4 regions of the Variovorax sp. P1_H2 genome follow, and region 2 is predicted to be linked to each of the others. Evidence: predicted binding sites of a transcription regulator. Region 2 holds the regulator's gene; each other region holds the start of a gene.
What was found. The regulator sigma-54, encoded in region 2, starts transcription at its own class of promoters, with help from an activator protein. The targets are predictions, from matches to a motif close to TGGCANGNAANCTGCTTT.
Positions count from the first base shown of each region.

Region 1: a site for sigma-54 is predicted at 2,385-2,402, ahead of hmpA (NO-inducible flavohemoprotein). Genes of this name have one in related genera too.
Region 3: a site for sigma-54 is predicted at 2,787-2,804, ahead of AC1D2E_RS14005 (MSMEG_0572/Sll0783 family nitrogen starvation response protein). Genes of this name have one in related genera too.
Region 4: a site for sigma-54 is predicted at 2,296-2,313, ahead of nifB (nitrogenase cofactor biosynthesis protein NifB). Genes of this name have one in related genera too.

Region 1 is NZ_JBFUCJ010000033.1:9,779-13,985, forward strand. Features, by position in the region: gene AC1D2E_RS13900 (LysR family transcriptional regulator) at 1-280, shown strand, start outside; gene AC1D2E_RS13905 (porin family protein) at 370-1,149, shown strand; gene hmpA (NO-inducible flavohemoprotein) at 1,157-2,347, opposite strand; gene norR (nitric oxide reductase transcriptional regulator NorR) at 2,475-4,100, shown strand; gene selD (selenide, water dikinase SelD) at 4,105-4,207, opposite strand, start outside.
Region 2 is NZ_JBFUCJ010000157.1:5,730-9,936, reverse strand. Features, by position in the region: gene lptB (LPS export ABC transporter ATP-binding protein) at 1-786, shown strand, start outside; gene AC1D2E_RS32270 (RNA polymerase factor sigma-54) at 800-2,380, shown strand; gene AC1D2E_RS32265 (phospholipase D family protein) at 2,383-3,990, shown strand; gene AC1D2E_RS32260 (YceI family protein) at 4,021-4,207, opposite strand, start outside.
Region 3 is NZ_JBFUCJ010000033.1:31,866-36,072, reverse strand. Features, by position in the region: gene AC1D2E_RS14015 (MSMEG_0568 family radical SAM protein) at 1-1,062, opposite strand, end outside; gene AC1D2E_RS14010 (Nit6803 family nitrilase) at 1,025-2,095, opposite strand; gene AC1D2E_RS14005 (MSMEG_0572/Sll0783 family nitrogen starvation response protein) at 2,106-2,588, opposite strand; gene AC1D2E_RS14000 (aminotransferase-like domain-containing protein) at 2,929-4,207, shown strand, end outside.
Region 4 is NZ_JBFUCJ010000001.1:155,451-159,657, reverse strand. Features, by position in the region: gene AC1D2E_RS00805 (HesB/IscA family protein) at 1-363, opposite strand, end outside; gene AC1D2E_RS00800 (4Fe-4S binding protein) at 428-622, opposite strand; gene nifB (nitrogenase cofactor biosynthesis protein NifB) at 657-2,252, opposite strand; partial or broken gene AC1D2E_RS00790 (cysteine synthase B) at 2,432-2,539, shown strand; gene nifA (nif-specific transcriptional activator NifA) at 2,547-4,207, opposite strand, start outside.

The DNA of each region.
Region 1 (4,207 bases), on a different contig from region 2:
CCTGCCGTCGGCGAGCGACTTCTCGCTGGCGCTCGAATGCGACGACGTCGGGCTGCTGAAGGCCATCGCGCTCGAATGCGACTCCGTGCTCGCTGCACCGCACGCGGCGGTGGCGAAGGAGGTCGAGGACGGCCAGCTGCGGGCGCTGGAGGTCAAGGGCCTGGTGCCCACCGCGTCCGAGATGGGCATCGTGACGCTGAACGGGCGCACGCCGTCGCCGATGGCCCGGCTGATCATCGACCGGCTGCCGGTCGGGGCCTCGGCGCCGGGCTCCGCTTGAGCATCGCGTTCGGCCGCGAATGTCGCCTCGCGGGTAGCCGCCGGGCCCTATCATGTCGTGCTCAAAATTCAACTGAGGCCACGAACACGATGCGTCCAACCCTGCACGGCCGGTTCCCGGCGAGGTCCTTCCTCTTCACCTTCTGCGGCCTCGGCGCCACGCTGGCCTGCCTGCCGGTGGCGGCCCAGAACATTCCATCGACCAACGACTGGCAGTTCGAATTCGTGCCCTATCTGTGGACGGCCGGTGTCCGCTCGGACTTCAAGTTCGGCCCGCTGCCCGGCAGCACCGTCTCGGTGAATTCCATGACCCTGCTGAAGGCGCTTGAATTCGGCGCCATGGGCACGCTGGAGGCCCGCAAGGGCGACTGGGGCGGCTTTCTCGACATGCAGTACATCAAGCTCGGCGTCTCCAATCAGGTCGCCGGCGGGCTCCTGGGCGGCTACGACGTCGACTACGTGCAGCAGGTCTACACCCTGGCCGGCACCTACCGCGTGCTCAACGGACCGGTGGCGGTCGACGTGCTCGGCGGCGGCCGCTACGTCAATGTCAAGGCCGACGTGAACATCTCGCCGAGCCTGCGGGGTCTGGGAGGCCAGATCGAGGACTCGGGCGGTGCCTGGAACGGCATCGTGGGCGTGCGCGCCCTCATGCCGCTCAATGACAAGTGGTCTCTGCTCGGCTACCTGGATGTGGGTGAAGGCAGTGCGACCTCGAGCTGGCAGGCCTTGGCCGGTGCCAGCTACCGGTATTCGCCCACCGTGTCGCTGAAGTTCGGCTATCGCTACCTGAGCTACAAGTTCGACGACCGCGTCCTCAGCAAGATCGCGTTGGGCGGTCCCTACTTCGGCGCCGGCTTCAAGTTCTGAAGAGGCCCTATTCGAGCGCCGAGGCCGGCCCGAAGAACTCGTAGCGGGCCTGCCGATCCGGCACGCCCAGGGTTCGAAGCGCGCTCTTCACCTGCTGCATGAAGGGCTTCGGGCCGAGGAAGTAGGCATCGATGTCGCGCGTCGCCGGCAGCCACTGTGCGAGCTTCTGGGCGTCGAGCCGGCCCACTGCGTGCGGTGCATCGGTTTGCGCTGCGTCCCTGGCCACCTCCTCGTAGCAATAGAAGCGCTCGAGCTGCGGGTGCTTGTGCGCCAGCGCATCGATGGCTTGGCGGAAGGCGTGCACGCCGCGGGTGCGTGCGCAATGGATGAAATGCACCGCGCGCGAGGTCTTCAGCGCGGCCTCGAGCATCGCCAGCGTCGGCGTGATGCCGACGCCGCCGCTGATCAGCACCAGCGGCCGCTCGCTGGCCTCCAGCGTGAAGGCGCCCGCAGGCGGGAACAGCTCGACCGTGCCGCCTTCGCCGAGCTGGTCGTGCAGGTAGTTGGACGCCAGGCCGCCGGCTTCGCGCTTGACGCTGATTCGGTAGGTCTTGCCGTTCGGCGCCGCCGACAGCGAGTAGTTGCGGCGGATCTCGTTGCCGTCGACGACCAGCCGCAGGCCGATGTACTGGCCGGGCTTGAAGTCGAGGATCGGGCCGCCATCGGTCGGCGCGAGATAGAAGGAATGGATCTCCTCGCTCTCGACCTGTTTCTTCACCACCGTGAACGACCGGGCGCCGCGCCATCCGCCGGGCGCGTCGGCGCGCTCGTCGTAGGCCTGCTTCTCGGCGCCGATCAGGATGTCGGCAAGCTGGCCATAGGCGGCGGCCCAGGCGGCGATGACCTCGTCGGTGGCGATCTCGGCGCCCAGCACCTCGCGGATCGCGCGCAGCAGGCAGGCACCGACGATCGGATAGTGCTCGGGCTGCACCTGCAGCGCGACGTGCTTGTTGACGATCTGGCCGGCGAGATCGCCGAGCGCCTCGAGCCGGTCGATGTTCTTCGCGTACATCAGCACGCCGTTGGCGAGCGCACGCGGCTGTTCGCCGCTGGCCTGGTGGGCCTGGTTGAAGAGCGGCCGCACTTCCGGATGCTCGCCGAGCATGATCCGGTAGAAGTGGGTCGTCAGCGCCTCGCCGCCGGTTTCGAGCAGCGGCACGGTGGCGGTGACGATGGACTTTTGTTGGGTGGTCAGCATGGAAGGGTTCCTGGAGTGCACATTGAATGTCTTGTGCACTGCAATACCCGTTCCAGGCGCACCCGCCAGGAAAATCAATGACTTGGCGCGATCAGTGTCTTTTTGACTCAGCTAACATCGTGTCTCAATGACTCATCAACGTGTCCATCTGACTGCCGACAAGCTGCTCGAGGCGGTTGCGCCGCTGTTGGCGGACATGGGCGCCGGCCTGCCCGGCGAGGAACTCTACCGCCGCCTGCTGCAGTCGCTGCGCCTGCTGCTGCCCTGCGATGCGGCGGCGCTGCTTCGGCTGGAGGACGGCAGTCTGCTGCCGCTGGCGGTCGATGGCTTGAGCCGCGACACGCTGGGCCGCCGTTTCCGGATCGCCGAGCACCCGCGCTTCGCTGCGCTGCTGGGAGCGGGCGGGCCCTTGCGCTTTCCGTCCGACAGTCCGCTGCCGGACCCGTACGACGGCCTGGTGGAGGGCGTGCACGGCGGCCTCGACGTGCACGATTGCGTCGGCTGCCCGATCCAGCTCAACCAGCGGATCTGGGGCCTGCTGACGCTCGACGCGCTGCAGGCCGACCGCTTCTCGCGTGCAGACCTGGCGGCGCTGCAGCTGTTCGCGAACCTGGCCGCAGCGATCGTGACCGTGGCCGGCCGCATCGAGCAGCTCGAGAACCGGGTCGCGCTCGAGAGCKTGCGCGCGGAGGGCTTCAGGCTCGCCGCGGCGCCGCGGGCGCGCGAGCTGATCGGGCGCAGCGCGGCCATGRYCCAGTTGCTGGCCGATATCCAGCTGGTCGCCGGCAGCGAGCTGTCGGTGCTGATCCAGGGCGAGACCGGCGTCGGCAAGGAACTGGTCGCGGAGGCGATCCATGCCGGCTCGGCGCGGGCGGCGCGACCGATGATCAGCCTCAACTGCGCGGCCTTGCCCGAGACGCTGGTCGAGAGCGAACTCTTCGGCCACGTGAAGGGCGCCTTCACGGGCGCCACCGGCGACCGGCCGGGCAAGTTCGAGCTGGCCGACGGCGGCACGCTGTTTCTCGACGAGGTCGGCGAGCTCTCGATGCCGGTGCAGGCCAAGCTGCTGCGTGTGCTGCAGAGCGGCCAGCTGCAGCGCCTGGGCTCCGACCGCGAGCACCGCGTGGATGTGCGCCTGATCGCGGCCAGCAACCGCGATCTCGCCGAGGAGGTGCGGGCCGGGCGGCTGCGGGCCGACTTCTATCACCGCCTGAGCGCCTATCCGCTGCGTGTGCCACCGTTGCGGGAGCGGGGCCGCGACGTGCTGCTGCTCAGCGGCTTCTTCCTCGAGGAGAACCGTTCCCGGCTCGGCGCCGGCGCCGCCCGGCTGGATCCGAGCGCGCAGGCGGCGCTGCTGGCCTATGGCTGGCCGGGCAACGTGCGCGAACTGGAGCACTTGCTCGGCCGCAGCGTGCTGAAGGCGCGCGCCCGGCACCCGCAGCGGCCGCGCATCCTGAGCCTGGGCGCGGAGGATCTCGAACTAGAGGCGCACCCCGCCGATGCACTGTCGGCCGCGGGCGGCGCCGCGGTGGCCGGGCCGGACAGTGCCGGCAGCGGGCGAGAGGGCGAATTGCTTCAGGACGCGGTCGATGCGCTGAAGCGGGAGCGGGTCCGCACGGCGCTCGCGACGCATGGCTTCAACCGGGCGGCGGCGGCGCAGTCGCTCGGTCTCGACCGCGCCAACCTGATCCGGCTGGCGAAACGGCTGGGTGTCGCGCTGGAGCCGCCCGGCCAGGGGCCGCGCGCACCGTGAGGCTTCAGGGCAGGATGCGCAAACCCGCGGCACCGGCTTCGACATGGCCGATCGCCGCCGCGGCGCCGAAGCCTTCGCTGCGGAAGATCTCCAGCACCGCATCGACC
Region 2 (4,207 bases):
GCAGCCGGAATCAGTGCCAGCGACGGCCAGCCGGGCAGCCGGCTGGAGGCGCGCAGCCTGCAAAAGAGCTATGGCAGCCGCAAGGTCGTCAAGGACGTGTCGCTGGCCGTGCAGAAGGGCGAAGTGGTCGGCCTGCTGGGCCCCAACGGCGCCGGCAAGACCACCTCCTTCTACATGATCGTCGGGCTGGTGCGGGCCGACGCCGGCGAGATCATGATCGACGGCGAGCCGATCGCCCACATGCCGATCCATCGCCGCGCGCGCATGGGCCTGAGCTATCTGCCGCAGGAGGCCTCGATCTTCCGCAAGCTGACGGTCGAGGAAAACGTGCGCGCCGTGCTCGAGCTGCAGAGCGAGCCCGACGAGCAGGGCCGCATGGTGTCGCTCGGCAAGGCGCGCATGGAAGAGCGTCTCGCCGAACTGCTGGCCGACCTGCGGGTCGACCACCTGCGCGATTCGCCGGCGCTGTCGCTGTCCGGCGGCGAGCGCCGCCGGGTCGAGATCGCGCGGGCRCTGGCGACCCAGCCGCGCTTCATCCTGCTGGACGAACCCTTCGCGGGCATCGACCCGATCGCCGTGATCGAGATCCAGCGGATCATCAACTTCCTGAAGGAGCGCGGCATCGGCGTGCTCATCACCGACCACAACGTGCGTGAAACGCTGGGCATCTGCGATCACGCGTTCATCATCAGCGACGGGCACGTGCTGGCACAAGGCACGCCTTCGGAGATCGTCGACAACACCGAGGTACGGCGCGTGTACCTGGGCGAACACTTCCGGATGTAGGAGCCCAATCTCGATGAAGCAGGGGCTTTCGCTTCGCGTCTCCCAGCACCTGGCGCTCACGCCGCAGCTGCAGCAGTCGATCCGGCTGCTGCAACTGTCCACGCTCGAGCTGAGCCAGGAAGTCGAACAGATGCTCGACGACAACCCGTTCCTCGAGCGCACTGCCGAGGAGGCGGCGCGCGAGGAATTCGGCCTGGAATCGGCGGATGCGCCGGTGCGCGACGAGGATCGGCAGGCCGAAGTCGAGGGCGATTTCGCGCCGGGTCCGTCGGCGCCGGCCGAAGTCGCGGTCGCCGCGTCCGAAACCGAGACGGCCACCGCCGACGCCGTCGACGCCGAGCCCGACTGGGAAGGCGACGGCACGGTCGACCTGGCGCCCGACGACAGCGAATGGGGCGGCGACGCCCCGGCGCGCACCAACAACCTGGGCGACGACGAGCGCACCGACGCCACCGAGCTGGCGCGCAGCCAGGAGTCGCTGCAATCCTTCCTGCACCGGCAGGCGCTGGGCCTGCGGCTCAGCGAGACCGATTGCGCCGCGCTGCGCTTCCTGATCGAGTCGCTCAACGACGACGGCTACCTCGAGGATTCGCTGCCGGCCCTGGCTTCGGGCCTGGCCGGCGACGACAACGACCAGTTCGACGACCTGGTGCACCACTTCCAGGTCGCGCTCGGCCTGCTGCAGAGCCTGGAGCCGGTCGGTGTCGGCGCCCGCAACCTCGGCGAGTGCCTGACGATCCAGCTGCGCGCGCTGGCGCATCCCGGCGAGAGCGCCGACGAGGCGCAGGTGCGCGAGACGGCCATCGCGATCTGCAAGCAGCCGATGGAGCTGCTGGCGCGGCGCGACTTCAAGCGGCTCGCGACCCTCACGCGCAGCAACGAGGAAGAGGTTCGCGCGGCCCTGCAGCTGATCGCCAGGCTCGAGCCCAAGCCCGGCCGCCGCTTCGTCGACGTCGAACGCAACGTCGTGATCCCCGACGTGATCGTCACGCGCATCGGCAACGGCACCCACACCAAGTTCCGCGTCATGCTGAACCCCGAGGTCATGCCGCGGCTGCGCGTGCACGACATCTACGCCGGCGCGCTCAAGCAGCACAAGGGCGAAGGCAGCCAGGCGCTGTCGCAGCGGCTGCAGGAGGCGCGCTGGTTCATCAAGAACATCCAGCAGCGCTTCGACACCATCCTGCGGGTGTCGAACGCGATCGTCGAGCGGCAGAAGAGCTTCTTCGTGCACGGCGAGCTGGCGATGCGGCCGCTGGTGCTGCGCGAGATCGCCGACGAGCTCGGCCTGCACGAGTCGACCATCAGCCGCGTGACCACCGCCAAGTACATGGCGACGCCCTACGGCACGGTCGAGCTCAAGTACTTCTTCGGCTCGGCGCTTGGCACCGAGACCGGCGGCAATGCATCGAGCACCGCGGTGCGGGCGCTGATCAAGCAGTTCGTCAGCGCCGAGGACCTCAAGAAGCCGCTGTCGGACAGTCAGATCTCCGAAATGCTCAAGGAGCAGGGGATCGAATGCGCGCGCCGCACGGTGGCGAAATACCGCGAGGCCCTGCGCATCGCGCCGGCCAATCTGCGCAAGGCACTCTAGCGATGCCTCGCGGCGCGGGCCTGGCGGTGCGCGGGCGGCGGCTCGGCGCGGCACTGATGGCGGCGCCTCTGCTGGCCGGCGGCTGCGCCATGCTGCCGGCCGAGTTCGAGCGCCAGCCATCGAGCGCGATCGCGGCCTCCGCGGCCACCACGCTGGGGCGGATCGCCAAGGCCTCCTCGCCCGATCCCGACCTGAGCGGCTTCCGGCTGATGCCCGGCGGCGACTTCGCGCTCGACACGCGCTTGCAGCTGGCGCGCCGCGCCGAGCGCACGCTGGACGTCCAGTACTACCAGATCGAGAACGACGAGACCGGCCGCTACTTCCTGCGCAGCCTGCGCGACGCGGCGCTGCGCGGCGTGCGCGTGCGGCTCTTGATGGACGACCTCTACACCTCCGGCGAGGACGAGCTGCTGCTGGCGCTGGCCGCGACGCCGAACCTCGAGCTGCGCCTGTTCAATCCGTTCCCGGCCGGGCGCGGCAGCATGGTGCAGCGCTTCTCGAGTTCGCTGTTCGATTTCGACCGCGTCAACCGCCGGATGCACAACAAGCTCTTCATCGCCGACGGCGCGATGGCGGTGGCGGGCGGGCGCAACATCGGCAGCCAATATTTCGCGCGGACCGCGGGCGCGAACTTCCTGGACATCGACACCTTCGTCGCCGGTGCGCTGGCGAAGCGCCTGGGCAGCCTCTTCGATCTCTACTGGAACAGCCCCTACGTGCGGCCGATCGGCACCGTGGTCGCTTCCTCGCTGACGCCCGAGGAACTGCAGCGGCGCTTCGAGCAGGCCACCGGCCCCGCCAACACCCCGGCGCCGCGGCCGCCGGCGCCGAACGACGTCCTGGGCTACGCGCCGCTGGGGCCGGAGCTGAAGGACGGCGCCCGGCTCGACCTGATCTGGACCCTGGCCGAGGCCTATGCCGACTCGCCCGACCGCGTGGTCGGCAAGACCGTGTCCTACGGGGGCGTGCCGCTGCTCGATGTCGACAGCGTGCGCTACAACGTGATCGAGCAGATGCGGCGCTCGCGTTCCGAAGTCACGCTGGTGTCGCCCTACCTGATCCCGGGCAAGGCCGGGCTCGAGGTGATGCGCGAGGTCCGCGGCCGCGGGGTCCGGATCAGCGTCGTCACCAATTCGCTCGCGGCCACCGACGAGCCGCTGGTCCACACCGGCTACCGGCGCTACCGGCCCGACATGCTGCGGCTCGGCGTCGAGATCCACGAGCTGAGCTCGGCGCGCACCAAGCGCAGCGTGCGGCTCGGGCTGTTCGGCTCGCAGGTCGGCCGGCTGCATGCGAAGGCGGCGATCTTCGACCGCCGCGCGCTGTTCCTGGGTTCGATGAACTTCGACCCGCGCTCGGACAACCACAACACCGAGATCGGCCTCTTCATCGCCAGCCCCGAGATGGCGCAGCAGATGCTCAAGCTGCTCGACGTGCTGAAGCAGCAGGGCGCCTACCGGGTGCGCTTTGCCGAAGGCAGCGAAGGTCTCGAATGGGTCACGATGGAAGACGGTGCCGACCCGGTGCTCACCGTCGAGCCCGACGCGGGCCTGTGGGACCGCGTGATGCTGGAACTGCTCGCGCCGCTGGCGCCGGAGAGCCTGCTGTAGAACCCGCGGGCCCCGGGCCCGCGCGCCGCTTCACTGGATGTTGACCGCCTCGACCTGCACCAGCAGCCTGACCTTGTCCTCGAAGCCGAAGGCCAGGCCCCAGTTGATGCCCCACTGGCTGCGCTCGACCGTGGTCTCGAAGTCGCCGCCGCAGATCTGGCGGTTGATCAGCGGGCTCAGGTAGCAGTTGAAGCGGTTGGCCTTGAGCAGCACGGGT
Region 3 (4,207 bases), on a different contig from region 2:
GTAGACCGACAGCGACGAGCAGGCGCCGCACTTGCCGCAGCCCGCCTTGATGTCGCTCGAGCGCAGGTTGGCCGCGGCCACCATGCGGCCGAGCGGCGCCAGGATCTCCTTCATGAACGCCGGGGACGGGGCCGGATGGTCCTCCAGCGGCGTGCCGCTGATCGGCACGAAGGGCACCACGAAGGGATAGACGCCGAGCGACAGCAGGCGCGCGCAGGTCTCCAGGATCGCCTCGCGCGTGTCGCCCAGGCCGGCCAGGATGTAGGTGCTGACCTGGCCGCGGCCGAAGACGCCGACCGCGGCCTCGAAGGCGCTCGTGTAGCGCGACACCGGCACGCTCGCCTTGCCGGGCATGATGCGTTCGCGAACCTCGGGCGTCACCGCTTCCAGGTGCATGCCGAGCGTGTCGATGCCGGCCACCTGCATGCGGCGGAACCAGCGGTCGTCGTCGGGCGGCTCGCACTGGCCCTGGATCGGCAGGTCGACCGCCGCCTTGATCGCGAAGGCGCTCTCGCACAAGATCTGCGCGCCGCGGTCGGTGGCGTTCGGCGTGCCGGTGGTCAGCACCATGTGCTTCACGCCGTCGAGCAGCACGGCGGCGCGGGCGACCTCGGCGAGCTGCTCGGGCGTCTTGCGCGCGATGGTCCGGCCGGCCGCCAGCGACTGGCCGATCGCGCAGAACTTACAGCTCTTGCGCCGGCTCTCGTAGCGGATGCAGGTCTGCAGCACGGTGGTCGCCAGCACGTCGCTGCCGTGCAGGGTCGCGATGTGCGCGTACGGCACGCCGTCGAAGGTCTGCATGGCATAGAAGCGTGGCTGCTTCGGAAAGCTGATGCTGGCGATCGGGATGCTGCCGCGCGTCAGCGTGCTGCGGCCCTCGGCGTCGGGCGCCTGCGCCGTGAAGGGCGAGTTCCAGGCCGTCGAGGTATGGACCGGCACCATGATCGTGTGCCCGTCGACCGTCACGGCCTTGTGGTCCGAGGGGCCGGCGCCGCCGCGGCGGCTGGCCGCCCCGGCACTCGGATCATCCAGCCGCAACCCGAAGGACTGCAGCTCGGTCATCAGTTGGCGGCTCGCTGGCGCGGCTGGATGGGCGATCGTGGTCATGGAGGCTCCCGTGGGCGAGGGTTGAAGATTCGGCGGCGGCCGCGGGCATCGCGAAGGTGGTCGCCGCGGGACGGTCGTTGATGGCCAGACTCAGCAATTCGGGCCGCGCGTAGTGGCCGACCGAATCCATCATCCGTTTGCGCTTGCTGATCAGCGCCATGTCGAGGTCGGCGATCACCATGCCCTCGCCTTCGGTCAGCGGCGGCGCGAGGTGCTTGCCCTCGGGCGAGACGATCGCGGTGTGGCAGCCGCCGCGCAGCGCCTTCTGCAGGCCCGCATCGGGCGTGACGGCGGCGATCTGGGCGTCGGTCAGCCAGCCGGTGGCATTGATCACGAAGCAGCCCGACTCCAGCGCGTGGTGCCGGATCGCCACTTCCATCTGCTCCGCGAAGATCGGGCCGACCAGCGAGCCCGGGAACTGGGCGCAGTGGATCTCTTCGTGCTGGGCCATCAGGCTGTAGCGCGCCAGCGGGTTGTAGTGCTCCCAGCAGGCCAGCGCGCCGACCCGGCCGACGGCCGTGTCGACCACCCGGAGCCCGGCGCCGTCGCCCTGGCCCCAGACCATGCGTTCGTGGTACGTCGGCGTGATCTTCCGGCGCTTGAGCGCCAGCGTGCCGTCGGCATCGAACACCAGCTGGGTGTTGTAGAGGCTGCCATGGTCGCGCTCGTTGACGCCGAGCACCACCACGACCCCGCAGGCCCGGGCCCGCTCGGCCACGGCGGCCGTGACCGGCCCCGGCACCACCACCGCGCGCTCCATCAGCCGCAGGTGCGCAGGGCCCTGGAGCACCGGCGGCTGCACGAAGGAGAAGTAGGGGTAGTACGGCACGAAGGTCTCGGGAAAGACCACGATCCGCGCGCCCTTGCCCGCGGCCTCGTCGATCGCTTCGCAGACCCGGGCCAGGGTGCCGTCCGGGTCGTCGAAGTCCGGCGCGATCTGGACCGCGGCGGCCCGCACGCTGCGCGGCGAGAAGGAGCTCGTCGTCATGGCGCTCGCCTTACAGCGTCCAGGTGTCGAGGATGAAGGCGTTGGCCTTGCGGTGCAGCAGCACGATGTCCAGCACGTCGAGCGGGTTGATCGGCACGATGCCGGGGATCAGCGAGCCCTCGCCATGGCCGTAGAGCGCCTGCAGCGCGAAGCGGCAGGCGTAGACCTTGCCGCCTTCCTCCATGAACTTGACGAGCTGCTTGTTGAAGTTCTGGTGGCCCGGGAAGGCTTCGTCGCCGAGCGTCGGGAAGCCGCGCTGGACACCCAGCGTCACGCCCGGGCCGTACAGCAGGATGGTGGTCTCGAAACCCTTGCGCTTCAGGCGCGTGGCCTGCAGCAGGTTCACGAAGCCGATCGAGCCTTCGAACGCGACCGTGTGGAAGGTGACCAGGGCCTTCTCGCCCGGATCGGCTTTCACGTCCTCGAAGACCTTCTCTTCGTAATCGACGAGGAAATCGCCGGTGGCGTGGGGTGCGTGGGTGACTTTGGGCATGCTTGCTCCGAAATGAGGATGAATGAAAGGTGTTGCGCGCCCTCTTCTTTCGCATGCGCTGTGCCATCGCCGGTGGCCCTTCATGCGATCAATGCACGATCAATCAGGCGCTGTGCGCGATGCGGGGCTGAAAAAAACTTCGAGGCCCTGTTCCGGGCCTGCCGGGAGCGCCGGAAGCACCGCTTTTCGCACTCGATTGATGCACTTTTCATGCAATCAATGCACCCGATCAACGGTGCCCGATGCACGGGATCCGTGCGACCGGAAGCAGCGGGACCGGCACGTTTCGTGCATTCATCCCCGGCCATCGATGCAATCAACCCATACGATCAATTCCGCCATGAACAAACTCACCCAGCACTGGCAGAAGCGCCTCGAGGCCAGCCCCAAGCCGGCCTATCTGCTGCTCGCCGACCTGATTGCCGACGACATCCGGACCGGGCGCCTGAGCGCGCGCGACCAGTTGCCGACGCTGCGCGACCTGGCGGCGGAACTGCGGCTCAACTACACGACCGTGGCGCGCGGCTATGCCGAAGCGCGCAAGCGCGGATTGATCGATTCGCGCTCGGGCAGCGGCAGCTTCATCCGCGGCGTCAGTCCGAGCCTGCCGCTGCGCGGTGGCGGCGGCGCCGAAATGACGATGAACCTGCCGCCCGAGCCGCAGGATGCGGCGCTCATCGAACGCATGCGCCAGTCGGCCAGCCGCGTGATGGCCGAGGCCGGCCTGTACGAGCTGCTGCGCTACCAGGACTTCGGCGGCTCTGCGCGCGACCGCGAGGCCGGCATGCAATGGATCCGCCCCAGGGTGCCCGACTGCCGGCTCGACCAGATGCTGGTCTGCCCGGGCATCCACAGCGTGCTGACCGCGCTGTTCTCGCAGCTGGCGCGGCCGGGCGAGCTGATCTGCGTCGAGGCGCTGACCTATCCGGGCGTGAAGGCGATCGCCACGCAGCTGGGCATCCAGCTGCACGCGCTGCCGCTCGACGAGGAAGGCCCGATGGGCGAATCCTTCGAGCACGCCTGCAAGACGCTAAAGCCCAAGGCGCTCTATTGCAACCCGACGCTCAACAACCCGACCACCGCCACCATTTCGCGCGCCCGGCGCGAGGCCCTGGCCGACATCGCGCTGCGCTACGCGATCCCGATCATCGAGGACGACGCCTACGCCCTGCTGCCGCGCCAGGTCCCGCCCGCGATCGCCACCCTGGCGCCGGAGCTGACCTACTACATCACCGGCTTCTCGAAAACGCTGGGCGCGGGGCTGCGCAGCGCCTACGTGCGGTCGCCGGGCGCGCGGCAGTCGCAGCGGCTGGCCGGCGCACTGCGCGCCACCACCGTGATGGCCTCGCCGATCACCAACGCACTGGCCACGCTGTGGGTGGAGGACGGCACCGCCGACGCGATGCTGCAGGCGATCCGCAACGAGTCGGGCGTGCGCCAGGCGCTGGCGGCCCGCCACCTGGGGGCGCACGGCATCGCCGCGCAGAGCGAAGGCTTCCACCTGTGGCTGCCGCTGAGCTCGGCCTGGAGCACGGTGGAGTTCGCCTCCTACCTGCGCTCGCAGAACGTCGGCGTGGTCGCCAGCGCGGCCTTCTCGACCGACGGCTCACCGCCCGAGG
Region 4 (4,207 bases), on a different contig from region 2:
GACCTCGATCGTCGCCAAGCCGGGCGGCGGCGCGGCGTCGGCGCTGCTGCTGCAGCCGCAGGCCGCCTGGTTCGGATTGACGAAGCTCAGGCCCGACTTGGTGGGCGTATCGGCGAAGTCCATCGTGCAGCCGTCGAGCATCAGCCGGCTTTCGGCCGGCAGGAAGATGCGCAGTCCGTTGAACTCCAGCGTTTCATCGCCCGGCTGCGGCGCGGCTTGCGCGCTGAACTCCGAGTTGTAGCCCGAGCAGCCGCCGGCGCTCACGGTCAGGTGGAAACCCGCGCCGTCGGGAAGGCCGGAATAGCGCACGATGCGGCGCATGAATTTCTCGGCGGCGGGGGTGATGGTCAGCTTGGGCAGCATGGCGAATCGTCTCCAGGGGTCACAAGGAATGGGGGAAGCAAATGCGCGAAGACCCGGGTGGTTCTCATGCCGCAACGATGCAGCCGTCGACCGGGCACACGGCGACGCATTGCGGGTCGTCGAAGTGGCCTTCGCACTCGGTGCACTTGGCCGGGTCGATGATGAAGACGCCGTTCTTCTCGCGGATGGCGACGTTGGGGCATTCCGGCTCGCAGGCAGAGCAGCCGGTGCAGGTGGACGCGATGATCTTGAGTGACATGTGGCTCTCCTGAGGGGGGATGGCTGGAAGGATTTCAGGCCGCTTCGGCAAGACCCGTGAAGGCGCCCTGACGGATCTGCGCGTCGCCGCGGTCCTGGTGCACGACGGCGCCGCTGGCGATGCGGCCGCGGTAGTCGTTGAACCAGGCCAGGGCCGCCTTCTCGATGAACTCGCCGACGTACTGGTCGACCGGCTCGATGCCGGCCTGGGCCAGTTCGTCCTTCGGGCAGGCGCCGATCTTGGCGACCAGCACGGCGTGGCAGTCGTTGATGGCGCGCACCACCGACGGCAACTGCTCGTCGTCGCCGAAGCCGCCCTGGCAATAGAGGTCGACGCGGCGATGGCCCACGAACAGCGCTTCGCCCGCAGAAACCTCGAAGATCTGGAACTCGGTGACGTGGCCGAAGTGCTCGTTCACGCGGCCGCCGCCCTTGGTCGCGACGGCGACCAGCACCTTCAGGTCGTCGGCCACGTCGATGGCTGCCGCTTCGGCCAGCGCCTCGCGCTTGGCGGCGAACTGCGCCTGGCGTTCGACCTCGACCTTGTCCTGGTAGGCGCGGCGACGGTCGAGGTCGTAGACCACTTCCATCTCTTCGATCTTGTCGAGCGTGAACTCCTCGCTGCGGTCCTCGCCCAGCAGGCCGACCGCGTCGGCGCGGCACTGGCGGCAGTGGCGCATCAGGTTGGCGCCGCCCATGCAGGCGTCCTGCACGGCCTTGAGTTCCTGCGCGCTCGGGCCGCGCTGGCCGGTCAGCCCGAAGTGCGTGCCGTGCTCGGCCTCCGAGATGAGCGGCATGATGTTGTGCAGGAAGGCGCCGCGCTTCTTCACCTCGCGGTTGACCTCGATCAGGTGCTCGTCGTTGATGCCGGGGATCAGCACCGAGTTGATCTTGGTCAGCACGCCGCGCGCGGTGAGCATCTCGAGGCCCAGCATCTGCCGCTCGTGCAGGATGCGTGCGGCCTCGACGCCGGTCACGCGCTTGTGCTCCCAGAAGATCCACGGATAGATCTTGGCGCCGACCACCGGGTCGACCATGTTGATGGTGATCGTGACGTGGTCGATGTTGTATTTGCAGATCTCGTCGACCAGGTCGGGCAGCGCCAGGCCGTTGGTCGACAGGCACAGCTTGATGTCGGGTGCCTGCTCCTGCAGCATCCGGAAGGTCTCGAAGGTCTTCTTCGGACTCGCGAGCGAGTCGCCGGGGCCGGCGATGCCCAGCACCGTCATCTGCGGAATCTCGCTGGCCACCGCGACGACCTTCTTCACGGCCTGTTCCGGCGTAAGCTTCTGCGACACGACGCCGGGGCGCGACTCGTTGCTGCAGTCGTACTTGCGGTTGCAGTAGTTGCACTGGATGTTGCAGGCCGGCGCGACCGCCACGTGCATGCGCGCATAGTGGTGATGCGCTTCCTCGGAATAGCAGGGATGGTTCTTCACCTTGTCCCAGATCTCCTGCGGCATGTCGTCGGGCCCGCCGGAGCTGCCGCAACTGGCCTTGCCTTCGCCGCCGGAGGTGCCGCAGCCGCCTCCGGTTTCAGGCAGCGCGATCGCGGCGCCGAGGGGTTTGATCTGGCCGATGCCGACATAGGTCATGGCTGGCATGGAACCGGCGTGCGTACTGGCTTGCATGGTGACCTTTTCTCGCGACCGACGGTGGCCGCATGAGGGTCTTAAAGCCAAATTCATGCCATGCAAAAAGTCCTTTCAAATCAATGGTCTGAACGATTTGTCGGGTGTGTCGTACACGACAGCTCCCACAATTGCGCCAGGCACTGTCAGTGATGCGACAAAGGCCACACTGCACGCCCGGCGCCTGCTGGCTCGCGCTGCGGATCAGCGAGCAGGTGCAAAACGCCACCATCGTGTTCGTGGCGTGCGACCGCGGCGACCGCTATCTGTCGACGGGCGTGTTTCCGCGGTCGCTCAGAACTTGCGCACCTCGATCTCGTGCTTGCGCAGCGCGTAGCCCATCTGGCGCGGCGAGATCTTCAGCAGCCGCGCGGCCTTGGCCTGGACCCAGCCGGAATGCTCCATCGCCCAGATCAGGCGTTCGTGCTCGCCTTCGGGTTTGCCATCGTCGGCCGGCTGGGCCGCTGGCTTGGGCGGGATGCCCTGCGCGGCGCCGGCTTCGCCATCGGAGGCGGCGGATACCGGCACCGGCTCGGCCGCCCCCGGTGTCGCGACGTCGGCGCCGGAACGCGGCGGCGCCATCGGCACTTCGGTGACGGGAATATCGGCCAGGCGGCTGGGCCGCACGGCGTCTTCCCGATCGATGTGATGCAGCACCTGGGTCAGGCAGCGGTTTCCCTGGCACGGAAAGGCGAGGTCGGTGATGATTTCGCCGTGCGACATGGTGGCCGTGCGCTCCACGCAGTTCTCGAGTTCGCGCACGTTGCCCGGCCAGTAGCAGCTGGTCAGCACGCGCATCGCCGCCGCGTCGAATCGGGTGTTGCGCGAGTTCTCGCGATTGAAGCGCTCCAGAAAATGCTGCGCCATGGCCGGAATATCCCCGCGCCGTTCGCGCAGCGGCGGCAACTGGATGCTGACCACATTGATGCGGTAGTACAGGTCGGCGCGAAACTCGCCGGCCTGCACCATGCGCTCGAGATTCCGGTTGGTGGCGAGAATCAGCCGGACGTCGACCTTCACCGCCGCATTGCCGCCCACGCGCTCGAATTCGCGCTCCTGCAGCACGCGCAGCAGCTTGGCCTGGAACGAAGCCGAAATATCGCCGATCTCATCGAGAAACAGGGTCCCGCCGTGCGCCATCTCGAAGCGCCCCTTGCGCTGGCCCTGGGCGCCGGTGAAAGCGCCCTTCTCGTGGCCGAACAGCTCGCTCTCCAGCAGCGACTCGGTGAGCGCCGCGCAGTTGACGCGCACGAAGGCTTCGCGCCTGCGCGGAGAGAGGTTGTGGATGGCTCGCGCGATCACCTCCTTGCCGGTGCCGCTTTCGCCGCGCAGCAGCACGGTGGTGCGCGCCGGCGCGACCTGGTGGACCTGCTCGAACACTTCCTGCATCGGCGCCGAGACGCCCACCACCTGGTCGAGCTGGCGGCCGGGCTTGAGCACCTTGTGCATGCGGCGCACCTCGTCCTGCATGGCGTCGTGCGCGGCACTGACACTGCGATGCAGCAGCAACGCCTGGCCCATCAGCGTGGCCACCATCTTGAGCAGCTGCAGCTCATCCGCGAAGACGCGCCGCTCGCCGGGATTGAGACAATCGATGGCGAGAACGCCCACGGTGCGGCGGTCCGCGCGAATAGGCATGCCGAGCATCGCGACGGTGGCACCCGGCATCTGGTCGGCGCCCCCTGTGCGGTTGAGGAACAGGGGTTCGGCGCACACGTCGGGCACCATGGCCGGCATGCCGCTCGCGTAGACGCGGCCCACGATGCCTTCGCCGGGCGCGAAGCGCAGACGTCCCTGCTCCTCGCGCGAGAGGCCGACCGCACAGAGGCCGTGCAGCTTGCCATCGGGCTCGGCAAGCACGACAAAGGCGCGGCGCCAGTCGAAGGCGTGCAGCAGATAGTTCAAGGCTTCGCGGAAGGTCTTGGCGACATCCAGCGAAGTGGCCAGCGTCTTGC